Regions from separate parts of the Shewanella marisflavi genome, predicted to be linked through region 2. Evidence: predicted binding sites of a transcription regulator. Region 2 holds the regulator's gene; each other region holds the start of a gene.
The links. Region 2 encodes NrdR, which represses ribonucleotide reductase genes. Its sites were predicted from a motif close to AAACACNANATNTNGTGTTT; they were not measured.
Positions count from the first base shown of each region.

Region 1: nrdD (anaerobic ribonucleoside-triphosphate reductase) is a predicted target of NrdR. The motif match lies at 4,113-4,132, and genes of this name have one in related genera.
Region 3: nrdA (class 1a ribonucleoside-diphosphate reductase subunit alpha) is a predicted target of NrdR. The motif match lies at 3,327-3,346, and genes of this name have one in related genera.

Region 1 is NZ_CP022272.1:1,609,189-1,615,038, reverse strand. Features, by position in the region: gene ribA (GTP cyclohydrolase II) at 20-637, opposite strand; gene CFF01_RS07075 (YibL family ribosome-associated protein) at 878-1,234, opposite strand; gene nrdG (anaerobic ribonucleoside-triphosphate reductase-activating protein) at 1,382-1,867, opposite strand; gene nrdD (anaerobic ribonucleoside-triphosphate reductase) at 1,964-4,081, opposite strand; gene CFF01_RS07060 (hypothetical protein) at 4,332-5,030, opposite strand; gene rssA (patatin-like phospholipase RssA) at 5,116-5,850, opposite strand, start outside.
Region 2 is NZ_CP022272.1:3,027,924-3,033,773, reverse strand. Features, by position in the region: gene ettA (energy-dependent translational throttle protein EttA) at 1-1,263, opposite strand, end outside; gene glyA (serine hydroxymethyltransferase) at 1,880-3,133, shown strand; gene nrdR (transcriptional regulator NrdR) at 3,259-3,729, shown strand; gene ribD (bifunctional diaminohydroxyphosphoribosylaminopyrimidine deaminase/5-amino-6-(5-phosphoribosylamino)uracil reductase RibD) at 3,784-4,935, shown strand; gene CFF01_RS13455 (riboflavin synthase) at 4,938-5,603, shown strand; gene ribBA (bifunctional 3,4-dihydroxy-2-butanone-4-phosphate synthase/GTP cyclohydrolase II) at 5,686-5,850, shown strand, end outside.
Region 3 is NZ_CP022272.1:2,188,911-2,194,760, forward strand. Features, by position in the region: gene gyrA (DNA gyrase subunit A) at 1-1,259, opposite strand, end outside; gene ubiG (bifunctional 2-polyprenyl-6-hydroxyphenol methylase/3-demethylubiquinol 3-O-methyltransferase UbiG) at 1,574-2,290, shown strand; gene CFF01_RS09600 (HAD family hydrolase) at 2,341-3,003, shown strand; gene nrdA (class 1a ribonucleoside-diphosphate reductase subunit alpha) at 3,482-5,770, shown strand; gene nrdB (class Ia ribonucleoside-diphosphate reductase subunit beta) at 5,831-5,850, shown strand, end outside.

The DNA.
Region 1 (5,850 bases), 1.4 Mb from region 2:
CGCTGACCAGAGAATTAGGCTAGTCTTGATGACCTTCGGTAAAGTGATATTCAGACATCATATGACCCAGCTCGGTCGATTTAGTCTTAAGATAGGCCTCGTTATAACGATTCTTACCCACCTGCAGCGGAACTCGCTCTATAACGGCAATACCTAACTCCTTCATCGCCTTTACCTTACGCGGATTATTGGTCATCAGCTTCACTTGCTGCACACCAATCTTCTCCAGCATAGGTTTGATCATGTCATACTTGCGCATATCGGCAGCAAAGCCCAGACGTTCATTAGCTTCTACCGTATTGGCGCCTTGATCTTGCAACTCATAGGCACGGATCTTATTAAGCAGGCCTATGCCACGACCTTCCTGTCGCAGATAAAGAATAAAGCCTTGGCCTGCCTCGGCAATATTTTGCATGGCGGTTTGCAGCTGAAAGCCGCAGTCACAGCGCAAGCTAAACAGCGCATCGCCAGTAAGACATTCGGAATGAATACGTCCAAGCATAGGCTGGTTTGCGTCTAACTCGCCAAAGGTGAGCGCCACATGTTCTTTGCCCGTCTCTGTATCTTCGAAACCGTGCATGGCAAATACTCCCCAAGGGGTGGGAAGCTTAGAGGTGGCGACATACTTAATCGACATGAAATAACCTTTACAACTCGCTCTAGTCTGAGACACGAATAAAGAAGAATAATAAGGTGGAGGGATTCTCCCCTTTCTCAGACCGAGCATTCTATGTGTTTTTGCCTAACAGTGAAATACCCGAGTGTTGAAATCGGTTATTGCTTCACCGCAACCACTTTGGCTCATTAGGATACGCTTTGACTGGCGTCAAGGCTATGAAGTCGCTCACGCCAGCATCAAATTTATCATTGCTTTAGCTTAAAAAGCCTTAGGTGCGTAGCCCGTTACCTGAGTGAGTCCCATCTGACGCCCTAACGCCGTCATAGGATGAACCACCACCAAGCCTTTCACCGAACGCTTAAGCTTACCCATATCGGCCTGCTCCGCCTTAGTGAGCGCGCGACTAAAAGCCAGCTCACTCACCTCTGAGCCTTTTTTGTTCAGTTGGCGGCTTTGCTGCTGCTTGACGTGGGTAATTTGCTTAGTTACCGCATTGATCTCTTGCTTAAACTGCAAAATCACCGCCTGATCGCCACGTTTTTCAGCCGCATCTAACTTGCGGCGATACTTGTCGAGACGATCGTTCAATTGCTGTAACTCTTGCTTTAAATTCATTAACTTGCCTTAAAATCTAGCTAAAATACAAATGCAGCCCTTAGCTAAAAATAGGCTGCATCTGCAAAATTGGCGAACATTATACCACTAATGGGGAAGAAGCGGACAAGTCATCATGCCCAAAGACAGACTGTGCCATTAAATGACTTAAGCCTTAAACTCATGATTATCGCTAAGATAGTGGATCACCTGATTACTGCTGCCACGAAAAACCAAACTGGGATCGGCCAGCGATTGCTCAAACTTACCGTCCACCAACACATCCACGTAGGCGATCACCGCCCGCTGAGCTGGCGTGAGCTCATCTAAGGTATAACCCGTCCATAGCCAGATATCTTTGCCAGGACACTCATTTTTTACCCTTTGCACCAAGGCCAGGATATCGTCCAAGTTCTGAGGGTATAAAGGATCCCCTCCAGAGAGCGACAACCCACGGCGCTTGATACGGGTATCGTTCAAATCCTTAATCACCTGCTCAATCATCGCCTGATCAAAGAGGTGACCCGAGCAGGGATTCCAGGTCGATTGGTTGTAACAGCCGCGGCATTGATGCTCACAGCCAGACACAAACAGGGTCACCCTGGTGCCGGGGCCGTTCACCACATCGATGGGAAAATATTGATGATAATTCATGTATGCCTCACACAAAGATAGCAAGAGCCTATAGGCACCTTGCTATCTTGAGTTTCACCTAGCCACAGCACCTTTAACTAAGGTGCAGTCACCTCATTAGAGGTGCTTCACCCTGCGCTTCACCTCTTCCTGCTTACCATAGTTGAAGGGTCTGGCATCAGGGCTACCGAGATAGCCGCATACCCGGCGGGTCACTGAAACCCTGCTCGGCTCATGGTTACCGCATTTAGGACAGGTAAAGCCCTTACTGGTACAGCTAAACTCGCCGGTGAAGCCACAGTCGTAGCACTCATCGATAGGTGTATTGGTCCCATAGTAAGGCACGCGGCTATAGCTGTAGTCCCAGACATCTTCCAGCGCCTCAATATTATTTTGCATATTGGGGTACTCGCCATAGCAGATGAAACCACCACTGGTGAGCGCTGGATAGGGCTGCTCGAAATCCAGCTTATCGTAAGGATTAACCTTCTTCTCTACATCCAGGTGGAAACTGTTGGTGTAATAGCCGCGATCTGTCACGCCATCGATCACGCCAAAGGCCTTAGTATCTAGCTTACAGAAACGACTACACAGGTTTTCACTCGGTGTGCTGTAGAGGCTAAAGCCATAACCTGACTCTTCACGCCAGCGCACGGTCGCCGCCTTAAGATACTCGATGATGGCAATCGCCTTCGCCCTGAGCTCTTCGCTGTCATACACATGGGTATCATTGCCATAAAGGGCATTGATGCTCTCATGGAGGCCGATATAGCCCAGAGAGATAGATGCACGGCCATTTTTAAAGATCTGGCTGATCTCATCATCGGCGCGCAGACGCACGCCACAGGCCCCTTCCATATACAAAATAGGTGCAACGCGAGCCTTAACGCCTTGCAGACGTTCGATTCGGGTATCCAAGGCGCGGCGAGCAACGATTAAACGCTGATCGAGTAACTGATAGAAGCGCGCCTCATCTCCTTGCGCCTCGATTGCGATTCGAGGCAGGTTCAGGCTGACCACCCCTAAGTTATTGCGTCCTTCGTGTACCAACTCACCCTCTTCTTCATAGGTACCCAAGAAGCTGCGACAACCCATAGGCGTCTTAAAGGAGCCTGTGACCTTCTCAACCTGCTCGTAGTTGAGAATATCTGGATACATGCGCATAGACGCACACTTAAGCGCCATCTGCTTGATGTCATAGTTACAGTCGCCCGCCTTATGATTGATGCCGTCTCGAATAGCAAACACCAACTTAGGGAAAACTGCGGTTTTACGATTCTTACCCAGACCCGTCATACGCACCTTCATCATAGAAGATTGGATCAGGCGCGACTCCCATGAAGTCCCTAGGCCAAAACCAAAGGTGACAAAAGGTGTCTGGCCGTTGGCGGTATGCAGGGTGTTGACCTCATATTCCAGCGACTGGAAGGCATCGTGACACTCTTTTTCTGTCTGCGCCGTGGCAAACGCTTTGGCATCAGTGATACCCCAGGTCAGTGCCACCTGGTAATGCTTGTCGTAACTCTTGGCCACGAAAGGCGCCAGCACCTCATCAATACGGTTGATGGTGGTGCCGCCATAGATATGACTGGCCACCTGGGCGATGATCTGCGCCGTCACCGCCGTGGCGGTAGAGATAGACTTAGGGGTTTCAATCTCGGCGTTGCCCATTTTAAATCCATGGGTCAGCATACCGGCCAGATCGATCAACATGCAGTTAAACATGGGGAAAAATGGTGCGTAGTCGAGATCGTGGTAATGGATCTCACCCGCTTCATGGGCAGATACCACATCCCTTGGCAGAATATGACGGGTGGCATAGTGTTTAGCCACAATGCCCGCCAATAGATCACGCTGGGTTGGGATCACCTTAGAGTCTTTGTTGGCATTTTCGTTGAGCAGACTGGCATTACTCTGCTCCACTAGGCCACGAATATCACGATTAAGGCGGCTGCTCAGCTCACGGTGAACATCTCTGTCGTGACGATACTCGATATAGACCCTGGCAAGTTGCTTATAGGGACCTTCCATCAGCTGATTTTCGACCGCATCTTGCAGATCGTGAATATCAACTTTGTCAAATTCCGCCACCGACTGACGTACTTGTTGGGCCACGGCCGTGGCATAGGCAACATCATCAATACCTGCCGAATTAGCTGCTGCGATCACAGCATCTCGAATCCTTGTTTCGTCAAAAGGCGTGCGGTAACCATCCCGCTTAATAACCACTGGCATTGTTCAATATCTCCTCAAGTAACGGCCAAACTAACACCATATATAGTGTCAATATAGTCGATGAACACAATATGTAGCGCATTAAGCTACAAGTTGCGAACAAGTACCTTGATCCAGATCATGAATTTACCGATGGAATTTTGCGACAAAAGATTACTGCCAACCAGGCCACTGATCGCCAAAACTAGCCTTGACCTCTCACTCAAACAAAGCTAGATACGGGATAAAAATGGGACAAGCTGTGAATAAATTACGTAATTCGTTTAGATAGCGCCAAATAACGCTGTAATTGCCCCGAAGCTTGTTGCGAACTTCCCGAAGAGGCGGCCAATTGCATGGTCGATTTCAGTCCCTGCCACATAGACCTGTCGGCATCTGTCATAGCCTGATCGCCATTCACAAATACCGATAGCTGCGCCGAGACCCTGGCGGCCTTTTGATTCAATCCCTGGCTATCTAAGCTATCCATCTGCTTAAGCACGGACTCAGCGTCATCGAGAATAGACACCATAACACTGTCTGGCTTAGTCGCCTGTAATTGACTGCGCTGGGCGTTAATAAACTCAAGTAAGTTAGGCTGAGCTTCGTCGGCCTTGGGGATCTCAAACCCTGCCTGACCGAGGCGGGAGAGCTGACTTTCGGATAAGATGCCATCTTGATGCAGGCGTTGGATCAACTTAGGAATGTCCCCCAGGCCAAACTGACCAGAGGCAAAGAAATCTTTCGCCATGGCATCAATCTTTTGCGCCCTGGCCGCTCTGGCAGAAAAATGAACCTCTTCCTGTTTAATCTCAGGTCCAGTCGTCTGCTCAGGGGTCTGCGCCGCCTGGTGCGACAGGGTCACCTTTTCACCCGACAGATGACCATCGACACCCTTGTCCGTCTGACCATAGGTGTTGGCAATAAGACTCGCTTGTGAACCGCTAATGGCCCGGCTAATTGAATTCATTGTCAATTTTCCGACTGCTGCTAAGAATTATCTAAGCAATCAGCAAAAACCAGGCCATGGTTTAGATTATCTGGCTATTAAGCGGTTATGAGCCCTCAAGCTCATCGATACGAGCGCGAATGATATGTGCCACCAGCTTCACCGCCTCCTGACCCGCTTCTATCGCTTCTCTGGCGCGGTGAAACTCCATGGTGCCAATCTCCATCACATTGGGGGTAATGAGAATATCAGGCGGATCGCCCATCAGGCGCACCCGCTTGTGGCGCTGTTCTAAAATATCCATCGACTGAGACATCACGGCTAACATCCCAGGCTCACTGCGATTACCCAACGAAAATTTATCGGTTAGGCCAGTGACATACTCTCGGCCCCTTGCCAACAGATCCATAAAGCCGCTCTCCAACTCTTTGTCTGCTTTGATCTGCTCGGCTGGGCTAGGTTTAACATCTGAGGAGATAGCCACCGGCAGTTGCTGAACACGTGCCTTTCGGTGGGCATTAAGATCCACCGCAATCACAAGATCGACCCCCATGGCCCGACTGACCGACACTGGCACTGGGTTAACCACTGCGCCATCGACCAACCAACGATCGCCGACCCTGGCCGGTGGCAAAATTCCCGGCATAGAACAGGAGGCCCTGACCGCGTGGCGCAAGTTCCCTTGTTTAAACCAGATCTCCTGACCGGTATAAAGATCGGTCGCCACCGCCGCAAACGGCATCTGCATCTGCTCGATATCCAGGTTGCCGATATGCTGCTGCATCACATCAAACACCTTCTCGCCACCGATTAAGCCGCCTTTGCGCCAACTCAGATCCAT
Region 2 (5,850 bases):
CTCTGTGTTGTTGATACGCATGATATCCTGACCGCCTGAGATCTCTTCCCACACTGTGTGCTTGTCATTCATCGAGTCGCGGAACTGATCCACAGAGGCGATCTGCACTGAATCACCTATTTCGATGCTTCCGCTATCGGGTTGCTCTGTACCGGATATCATCTTGAACAGGGTAGATTTACCGGCACCGTTAGCACCGATAATGCCGACGATAGCGCCCTTAGGAACGCTGAAACTCAGATTGTCGATCAGCACGCGATCGCCATATGACTTAGTGAGGTTGTTTACCTCGATCACCTTATCGCCCAAGCGTGGTCCTGGCGGAATAAACAGCTCGTTGGTTTCGTTACGCTTCTGGTAGTCGTTGGTGTTGAGCTCTTCGAAGCGCGCCATACGGGCCTTGCCCTTAGACTGACGGCCCTTAGCACCTTGGCGAACCCACTCAAGCTCCTTAGCAATCGTCTTTTGACGAGCGCTCTCGGCAGCAGATTCCTGTTGCAGACGCGCATCCTTCTGTTCCAGCCAAGAAGAGTAGTTGCCTTCCCATGGGATACCCTCACCACGGTCGAGTTCTAAGATCCAACCTGCGGCGTTGTCGAGGAAGTATCTATCGTGGGTAATGGCCACAACTGTGCCTATGTATTCCTGCAGGAAGCGTTCAAGCCAGGCCACAGACTCTGCATCCAAGTGGTTGGTCGGCTCGTCCAGTAGCAGCATGTCTGGCTTTTCTAGCAGCAGACGGCAGATGGCGACACGGCGACGTTCACCCCCTGAGAGTACCTCAATCTTCTCGTCCCAGTCAGGCAGACGCAGGGCGTTGGCGGCGCGCTCAAGAATGTTGTCAAGGTTATGGGCATCCTGTGCCTGAATGATGGCTTCCAGTTCTCCCTGCTCCTTGGCCAGTGCATCGAAGTCAGCATCAGGCTCGGCGTACAGGGCGTAGACTTCATCGAGACGGGTCAGGGCGTTCTTGGCCTCGCTGACGGCCTCTTCAATGGCTTCGCGCACGGTTTGATTCGGATCTAGCTTAGGCTCCTGAGGCAGGTAACCTATCTTAAGATCTTGCATCGGACGCGCTTCACCCTCAATTTCGGTATCGATACCGGCCATGATGCGCAGTAAGGTGGATTTACCCGAGCCGTTGAGGCCCAAGACACCAATCTTAGCGCCGGGGAAAAAGCTTAAGGAAATATCTTTGAGGATCTGCTTCTTGGGCGGGACTATCTTGCCCACGCGTAGCATGCTGTATACAAACTGAGCCATAAAATTTACTCACTGACGAAACAATGGGGGCAATTCTACTGCAATCGAGTTTGAACTTAAATCGGATTTTTGACGGCTTTAGTACCTGATTCGATGACGGCAAACTTTTGTTTCGAGCCTCAATGCCGCATTTGTTCATCAGGACGTAATAACACCGCGATTAATGAACTGAGTTCGCGTTTAATTGGCGTTGACTATACACCACAACTCGGGCCTGAAACTGCGTGGTGAATGAAATAATTGCCGCTGAGCAAGCTGCTGCATAGATACGCATATCGCTTAAGAGAGGTCGATGGCCGCGAGCAAGGCTGTTGGCTGCAACTTGTTGACCATTACGCAGACGAAATGACCGTTAGTGACCCGCATTGTTGTTAAGTTTTCAAAACAGTGTTTTCGTACAAAAGGCTGTAATCGCGCCTTTTTATCCCGCATCAAAGAGTAATTGTTGCAAAACAAGGCGTCAGTGGCGTTATTTTGCCTTAAGGGCCAATTTGATGAGCATTTCTCAGTCTTAATCGCAACTATTTTCATGTCGCAAATGCTGGGATTGTGATCGAATGCACTGTAGAATACGGCGCAACCCTACCTTATAAGACTTTCACAGCTGGAGTGACCAATGCTGAAAAAAGAGATGAACATCGCTGACTTTGATCCGCAACTGTTTCAAGCGATCCAGGAAGAGACTCGTCGTCAAGAAGAGCACATCGAGCTTATCGCTTCGGAGAACTACACTTCTCCTCGCGTGATGGAGGCTCAAGGTTCTCAGCTGACCAACAAGTACGCCGAAGGCTATCCTGGCAAGCGTTACTATGGCGGTTGTGAGCATGTTGACATCGTTGAAAACCTGGCCATCGAACGTGCCAAGGAACTGTTTGGCGCGACATACGCCAACGTTCAGCCTCACTCCGGCTCACAAGCCAACAGCGCAGTTTACATGGCGCTACTGCAACCAGGCGATACCGTACTGGGTATGAACCTAGCTCACGGTGGTCACCTGACTCACGGCTCTCCAGTTAACTTCTCTGGTAAGCTATACAACATCGTTCCTTACGGTATCGACGAGTCTGGCAAGATAGACTACGACGAGATGGAGCGTCTGGCCCTTGAGCACAAGCCTAAGATGATGATTGGTGGTTTCTCTGCCTATTCTGGTATCGTCGATTGGGCACGTATGCGTGAAATCGCCGACAAGATTGGTGCTTACCTGTTTGTCGATATGGCCCACGTTGCTGGCCTGATCGCCGCCGGTGTTTATCCAAACCCAGTGCCACATGCACACGTGGTAACTTCTACTACCCATAAGACCCTAGCCGGTCCTCGCGGCGGTATCATTTTGTCTGCGGCGAATGATGAAGACCTTTACAAGAAGCTGAACTCTGCGGTATTCCCTGGTGGTCAGGGTGGCCCATTGATGCACGTTATCGCCGGTAAGGCGGTAGCCTTTAAGGAAGCGCTGTCTCCTGAGTTCAAGGAATATCAACAGCAAGTGGTTGTGAACGCTAAGGCGATGGCTAACACATTTATCGAGCGTGGTTTCGATGTGGTATCTGGCGGCACAGAAAACCACTTGTTCCTGCTGGATCTGATCGCTAAAGATATCACAGGTAAAGATGCTGATGCGGCGCTGGGCCGTGCCAACATCACGGTAAACAAGAACTCAGTACCTAATGACCCACGCTCACCTTTTGTGACTTCAGGTCTGCGTATCGGTTCTCCAGCCATCACTCGTCGCGGCTTCAAAGAAGCTGAAGCGGTTGAGCTGACTAACTGGATCTGTGACATTCTCGATGACATCAGCAATGAAGCCACTATCGAGCGCGTGAAGAACCAGGTGCTTGAATTGTGCGCTAAGTACCCTGTTTACGGTTAACCTTAAGGGTTAAATCGGGTAAACTTCGATGGCCGCTACTGATGTTAATATTAGTAGCGGCCATTTTTGTATCTATTGCAAGGGAAAACTCTCTGAGATACTGATTAGCATTTGCTGGAGGCTCAATGCATTGTCCGTTTTGCAGCGCAACCGACACTAAGGTGATCGATTCTCGTCTGGTGGCCGATGGTCATCAAGTACGTCGTCGCCGCGAGTGTCTGCTTTGCCATGAAAGATTTACCACCTTCGAAGGCGCCGAACTGGTGATGCCCAGAGTGATTAAACAAGACGGTAGTCGCCAACCCTTCGACGAAGATAAGTTACGCGGAGGTATGCTGAGGGCGGTAGAGAAGCGCCCAGTGTCCATGGATGAGATAGAGCAGGCGCTGAGCAAGATTAAATCGACCCTGAGAGCCACAGGCGAGCGTGAGGTGACCTCTAAGATGATAGGTAACCTGATGATGGATCATCTGGTGAATCTCGATAAGGTGGCTTATATCCGCTTTGCCTCTGTATACCGCGCTTTCGAAGATGTGTCCGAATTTGGCGAGGCGATTGCCAAGTTGCAAAACGATAAGGCCAAACCGGCCAAGTAGGACAAATGCGTATCTGGGGCTTCCCCCTTTTTCTGACGAGATGGCGAGCGACACATGGCTTGGTCCAAATTTGATTCCCAGATGATGGCGCGCGCCATCCAATTGGCCCGCAAGGGGCAATACACCACAAGCCCCAATCCCAATGTCGGCTGTGTGATCGTACAAGGGGAAACTCTGGTGGGTGAAGGTTTTCATATCGCCGCTGGTGGTCCCCACGCCGAGGTGCATGCCCTGCGCATGGCAGGTGAAAAAGCTAAAGGTGCCACCGCCTATGTGACCCTAGAGCCTTGCAGCCATTATGGGCGAACACCGCCCTGCGCCGAGGCGCTGATAAAGGCTCAAGTGGCCCGCGTCGTGGTGGCGGTAACCGATCCCAACCCCCAAGTTTCTGGTCGTGGCATCAAGATGCTTGAAGAGGCTGGCATTCAGGTCGAGGTTGGCTTGCAACAAGAAGATGCCGCCGCCCTCAACCCAGGTTTCATGAAACGTATGCGTACCGGCCTCCCTTGGGTCAGCATCAAGCTGGCGGCGAGTCTCGACGGCAAGACGGCGCTCTCTAACGGCGTCTCTAAATGGATAACCGGTCCAGAGGCACGCCGTGATGTGCAGCGTATGCGTGCCCGTTTTGATGCCGTCGTGACCGGCATAGAGACGGTACTGGCCGATGACCCAAGTCTGAATGTTCGCCATCAGGAGCTGGGCGGCTTAGGTGAGCAATTAACCGATGCCGACATTCGTCAGCCACTGAGAGTCGTGCTCGATTCCCGCGCGCGTCTTGGCGCTAAGCCAAAGCTGTTTGACACAGATTCGCCCGTGCTACTGGTGAGCTGCCGGCCCTATCCTGATGCTGTGGTGAGCGCCTGGCCTGAGCAGGTGAGTCAGTTGCAACTGCCGAGCGATAATGGACAGGTGCCGTTAAAGGCACTGCTGGAACATCTGGGCACTCAGGTCAACAGCGTGATGGTCGAGGCCGGGGCGACCCTGGCCGGCGCCTTTATGGCACAAGGGCTTGCCGATGAGTTGGTGCTGTATCAGGCACCAAAAATCTTAGGTGGCCATGGGCGAAATCTATTGGCATTGCCAGACTATACTGAGATGGCGCAGTTGCCTGCCCTAAAGCTTTGCGATGAAAGGCGCGTCGGAGCCGATAGACGTTTTACCTTTCAATTGAGTCACAATCATTTACCTAGCGATAAGAGTAGTTAGTCATGTTTACTGGGATCATTGAGGCTGTAGGCAGCCTGAGAAAAATTGAACGTCGCGGCGATGATATTCGCCTGACAGTGGCTAGCGGCAAGCTGGACTTAAGTGACGTTAAGCTGGGTGACAGCATAGCGACCAACGGCGTGTGTCTGACCGTGGTTGAGCAGATGGCCGATGGCTATGTGGCCGATATCTCTGCCGAAACCGTTGCGCTTACCGGCTTTGCCCACTATCAGGTGGGACAAAAGGTTAATCTGGAAAAGGCGGTTACCCCCACAACGCGTCTTGGTGGCCATATGGTAAGTGGTCATGTCGATGGTGTGGCCAGCGTGGATGACAGACAGTATCGCGGCAAGGCGATCGAATTCTGGTTGACCCCACCTAAGGGGTTGGCGCGCTATATCGCCCATAAAGGTTCTATCACCATAGATGGCGTCAGCCTTACAGTAAACGAGGTGGATGGTGAGCGTTTTCGTTTGACCATAGTGCCCCACACCGCCAGCGAAACGACACTCATCGATCTTAAGGCGGGTGACAGGGTCAATATCGAGGTGGATCTGATCGCCCGGCATCTGGAGCGCTTACTAAGTTTTCAGTCGGCAGAGGAAAATCCAGCCAAAAGCTCAGCAGTCACTATGGATCTGTTAGCTCGCTCCGGCTTTTTAAGATAGACGCTGGCAATCCCAGCCAATAGCAGATTAAATAACTCCTACTATAAAAATATTTCAAGGTCTAACAATTCAAGGTCTAACAATGGCACTACACAGTATAGAAGCGATTATCGAAGATATCCGTCTGGGTAAGATGGTTATCTTGATGGATGACGAAGATAGAGAGAACGAAGGCGATTTGATCATGGCCGCCAACCTGGTGACGCCCGAGGCGATCAATTTTATGGCCACCTATGGCCGCGGCCTC
Region 3 (5,850 bases), 840 kb from region 2:
TGTACATTGCCAAGAGCCCAACCTTGCTCGATCAACTTCACTTTAGCTTCGGCTGGTGTCGGCGATGCCTTGATCAGCGCGATAATAGGATCGATATTAGCCAGCGCAATGGCTAGTGCTTCAAGGATATGGGCACGATCACGGGCTTTACGCAATTCAAATACTGTACGACGCGTTACCACTTCACGACGGTGAAGAATAAAGCATTCCAGCATCTCTTTAAGGTTGAATAGCTTAGGTTGACCATTGGTCAACGCCACCATGTTGATACCGAAAGAGGTTTGTAACTGCGTCTGAGCGTAAAGGTTATTGAGGATCACCTCACCCACTTCACCACGCTTCACTTCGATAACGATGCGCATACCGTCTTTATCAGACTCATCGCGCAGACCGCTAATGCCTTCAATCTTCTTATCTTTAACCAGTTCGGCGATCTTTTCGATCAGACGAGCTTTGTTAACCTGATAAGGTATCTCGGTAACGATAATCCGCTCACGACCATTATCTTCGGTTTCGACTGAAGCACGAGCGCGCATAACCGCTTTACCGCGACCAGTCTTATAAGCATCTTCTATCCCTTTACGGCCATTAACGATAGCGGCTGTTGGGAAGTCTGGACCTGGAATATGCTCCATCAGCTGCTCAATTGACAGGCTTGGCTCATCGATAAGCGCCAAACAGCCAGAGATCACTTCTGATAGGTTATGAGGGGGAATGTTTGTTGCCATACCCACGGCAATGCCCGATGAGCCGTTAACTAACAGGGCTGGAATACGGGTGGGCAATACGGCCGGGATCTGCTCAGTGCCATCATAGTTAGGCACATAATCGACGGTTTCTTTTTCTAAGTCAGCCAGTAACTGATGGGCTAACTTATCCATACGAATTTCGGTATAACGCATAGCCGCTGCAGCGTCACCATCGACCGAACCAAAGTTACCCTGGCCATCGACTAAGGTGTAACGCATTGAGAAAGGCTGCGCCATACGCACGATAGTGTCATACACCGCCGAGTCGCCATGGGGGTGATATTTACCTATCACGTCACCGACAACACGTGCCGACTTCTTGTAAGGCTTGTTCCAATCGTTCTTCAACTCGTTCATCGCAAAGAGTACGCGGCGATGAACCGGCTTTAAGCCATCGCGTACATCGGGTAACGCTCGGCCAACGATCACGCTCATGGCGTAATCTAAATATGAATTCTTTAATTCGTCTTCAATATTAATTGGTGTTATAGATGAAGCCAGATCAGTCATAAACTGCTCGATCCCTTGAAATTTAGCTGACAAAATACTGCTTAAAAACCAGGCAATATATCGTCAAGCCTGAAAACGTGATTTGGCATTCTAACACAGATATTTAAAGGCGCTAGACCCTATTGAAATTTCCCGCCAAATATCTGATTAGCGCGGTAAAGCCTGCTCGATTTAGCTTTAGATGAACGCTTTAACAGCAATCTCACCCCAGCGGTTAGATTTTCGATGGGATCTCCTTTGTTTATCTAGGGCTATGAGTATAATAGCCCTAACATTCTTTCCCCTTCAGAGGTTTGACCGTGCCTAACCAATCTGTGACTCACAATGTCAACGTTGATCCACAAGAAATTGCAAAATTTGAAAAGATGGCTGCTACCTGGTGGGATCCCGAAGGGGAATTTAAGCCTATTCATAAGCTAAACCCCTTAAGGTTGAATTTTATCGATCAGACAGTCGGTGGCTTGTTTGGCAAGTCAGTGCTGGATGTTGGCTGTGGCGGCGGGATTCTCTCTGAAAGCATGGCACGTCTTGGTGCCAAGGTAGACGGAATTGATATGGGCGCCGAGCCCCTTGATGTGGCGAAACTCCATGCCTTAGAAACAGGGGTTGAGATCAACTATATTCAGACCACTGCAGAGCATCACAGAGACAGCCATCAAGGTTTGTATGATGTGGTGACCTGCATGGAGATGTTAGAGCACGTGCCCAACCCAGCATCTGTGATCAAAGCTTGTAGCGACATGGTAAAGCCCGGTGGCTATGTATTCTTCTCAACCATTAACCGTAATCTAAGAGCCTATGTCGAAACGGTTATTGGCGCTGAGTACCTATTAAAGATGTTGCCTGTCGGCACCCATGACCATAAGAAGTACATAAAACCTGCCGAGTTGATAGGTATGGCCGAAAAAGTGGATCTAGAGTGCACTGACGCGACTGGCATTACCTATAACCCGCTGACCGATATCTTTCGTTATACCAAGAGCCTTGATGTCAACTATATGATTGCCACGGTTAAGCAACTTGATGACTAAAACCGGAATAATTAAAGCCGGAATGACTAAGCCGGAATGACTAAGCCAGAATGACTAAGCCAGAATTGATTAAAGGGGTGCTGTTCGATCTCGACGGCACCTTAGTCGATACGGCGCCCGACCTTGTTCAGGCGCTCAATTTGGCGCTGGCTGACTTTGGCTATCCGACTAAATCTTTGGTAGAGGTCAGAGACGCCGCCTCTAACGGCAGCCTTGCCCTGGTGAACGCCGCCGAGCCACAAATTGATGAGGCGGAAAAGACGGCAATTCAACAAGCTCTGCTGCACCATTATCACCAGGTCAATGGCGATCAAGCGCAGCTATTTGACGGTATAGCCCCCCTGCTTACCCACCTTTGTGAGCTAGACATTCCCTTTGGCGTGGTAACCAACAAGGCTGCACGCTTTGCGCGTCCCTTGCTTCACCGTCTCGAACTGGCCCATTTAATGCCAGCGATTATTAGTGGTGACTCGACAACCCAGAGCAAACCTAATCCCGCTCCGATGCGCTTAGCGGCCCAGCAACTTGGCGTACACTGCAATCGCATACTCTATCTTGGAGATGCCAGGCGCGACCTTGAAGCGGCGTGCAACAGTCAGATGCTCGGTGGGATCGCCCATTGGGGTTATATCGCAAACAATGACCAAGCAGAGCTCTGGCCCCATGATTATGGTTTTACCACCCCAATAGAAGTGATTGAATTGCTAAAGTAGAGTAAGTCGCTGTAAAAGGTGACAAATCGCACATCACCCTCTTCAGTTGTGTGAGTCTGACCAAATCTGAACTTATGGATGTGATTAAGATCCTTTTTCAACGGCGATCGATCCCAAGGATCTGAGCAATATTTTAGCTTTCGCGACACAACAAATCAGTCGCCTAAAAGTTGACCTAACGAGGCTATCGTAATTGAAAACAAGGGTTAAAGGTAAGCCGTTACTAACCCCATGCGTTACCCCCAAGATATCCACAACTTGTCCCCTAAAAACCCGCTTGCAATATCGCAGCAACCTCACTATCTTGTATCCTAACAAATAAAAAACACCATATATTGTGTATGGTCAGCGGTCGAAGCCACTAGAACAGCTGTAGTGCTCAGGTACTTTTTTAACATCTTCGATTGTTTTTACATGGAAACGTAGGGTGAACATCTCAGCTCACCCATAGCGATATTTAATTCAAGGCTTATCTTCAATGAACAGCAATATGCAAGTCACAAAGCGCAGTGGCGAACGTGAAACTATCGATCTCGATAAGATCCACCGAGTGATCACTTGGGCGGCCAAAGGACTGAATAACGTATCAGTATCAGAAGTCGAATTACGTTCTCACCTTCAGTTTTATGATGGGATTCCAACCGAAGCGATTCATGAAACCATCATTAAGGCTGCAGCCGATCTGATCTCTCCTGAGTCGCCGGATTATCAGTTCCTTTCTGCGCGCCTGGCAATCTTCCACCTGCGTAAAAAAGCCTTTGGCCAGTTTGAGCCGCCAAAGCTTTATGATCATGTCGTAAGACTGGTGGAGATGGGTAAGTATGACACGCATATTCTGAACGACTATAGCCGCGACGAACTTGACCAGCTAGACAGCTATATCGATCATTGGCGAGATATGAACTTCTCTTACGCCGCCGTGAAGCAGCTAGAAGGCAAGTATCTGGTACAAAACCGCGTCACCCACGAAGTTTATGAGAGCGCTCAGTTCCTCTATATTCTGGTGGCGGCCTGTCTGTTCGCTGACTACCCCAAAGAAACGCGTCTTCAGTATGTGAAAGATTTCTATGACGCGACCTCTACCTTTAAGATCTCGCTACCTACGCCTATCATGGCCGGGGTGCGTACACCTACGCGTCAGTTTAGCTCCTGCGTATTGATCGAGTGTGGAGACAGCCTGGATTCAATCAATGCCACGGCTTCATCTATCGTTAAGTATGTATCACAGCGTGCTGGTATCGGGGTCAATGCTGGCCGTATTCGCGCCTTAGGTAGTCCAATTCGTGGTGGTGAAGCCTTCCACACGGGTTGTTTACCTTTCTATAAGTATTTCCAGACCGCAGTAAAGTCTTGCTCACAAGGTGGCGTTCGCGGCGGCGCAGCGACCCTCTTCTACCCTATGTGGCACCTTGAAGTAGAATCGCTGCTGGTATTAAAGAACAACCGCGGTGTCGATGATAACCGTATTCGTCACTTAGATTATGGCGTGCAACTTAACAAGCTCATGTATCAGCGTCTGATCCAAGGCGGCATGATCACCCTGTTCAGTCCATCTGACGTACCGGGCCTATATGATGCCTTTTTTGAAGATCAAGCAGAATTCGAACGTCTGTACCTTCAATATGAGCAAGATGAGAGCATTCGTAAGAAGCAGATCAAGGCTGTCGAGTTGTTTTCACTAATGATGCAGGAGCGTGCCTCAACCGGTCGTATCTACATCCAGAACGTCGATCACTGTAATACCCATAGCCCGTTTGACTCTAAGGTTGCGCCCGTTCGTCAGTCAAACCTCTGTCTAGAGATAGCACTGCCGACTAAGCCACTCAACAACATTGACGATCCTGATGGAGAGATTGCACTTTGTACTCTGTCGGCCCTCAACCTGGGTGCGATAAAAAGCCTAGATGAGCTGGAAAACCTGTCAGATCTGGCGGTGCGCGCACTCGATAGTCTGCTTGATTACCAAGACTATCCCATCATTTCGGCGCACAAAGGCTCGATGAACCGTCGTACCTTGGGCATAGGCGTGATTAACTTTGCCAACTACTTGGCTAAAGAAGGCGTACGTTACTCAGACGGCAGCGCCAACGGCATCACCCATAAGACTTTCGAAGCTATACAGTATTATCTGCTGAAGGCATCGATGAACCTAGCGAAAGAAAAAGGTGCATGTCCAGCCTTCCACGAAACCAATTACGCTAAGGGTATCCTGCCAATCGATACCTATAAGCGGGACCTAGACAAGATCTGTGACGAACCACTGCACATGGATTGGGACGCGCTACGTGAGGAGATTAAGACTCACGGCCTGCGTAACTCTACTCTATCTGCACTGATGCCATCTGAGACCTCTTCGCAGATCTCTAACGCCACTAACGGTATCGAGCCACCACGCGGCTTGATCAGTGTTAAAGCCAGTAAAGATGGTCAGCTAAAACAGGTGGTTCCTGATTTCGACAAGTACCAATACAGTTATGAGCTGCTTTGGCAGATGCCAAGCAACGATGGTTACCTACAACTTGTCGGTTTAATGCAGAAGTTTGTTGACCAGTCTATCTCGGCCAACACCAATTATGACCCTAGCCGCTTCCCCGGCTCTAAGGTTCCTATGCAGGTGTTGCTTAAAGATCTGCTTACTGCATACAAATATGGTGTGAAGACACTTTACTATCACAACACACGTGATGGCGCGTCAGACAAATATGACGACATTACCGCCATCGAGAAAGAAGACGACAGTTGCGCAGGCGGCGCATGTAAGATCTAACTCTTAGTGTTTTAACCTTTTAACAGGGGGCAAGCGCCCCCTTTATCGGAAGATAGAAAAATGGCCTATTCTACATTTTG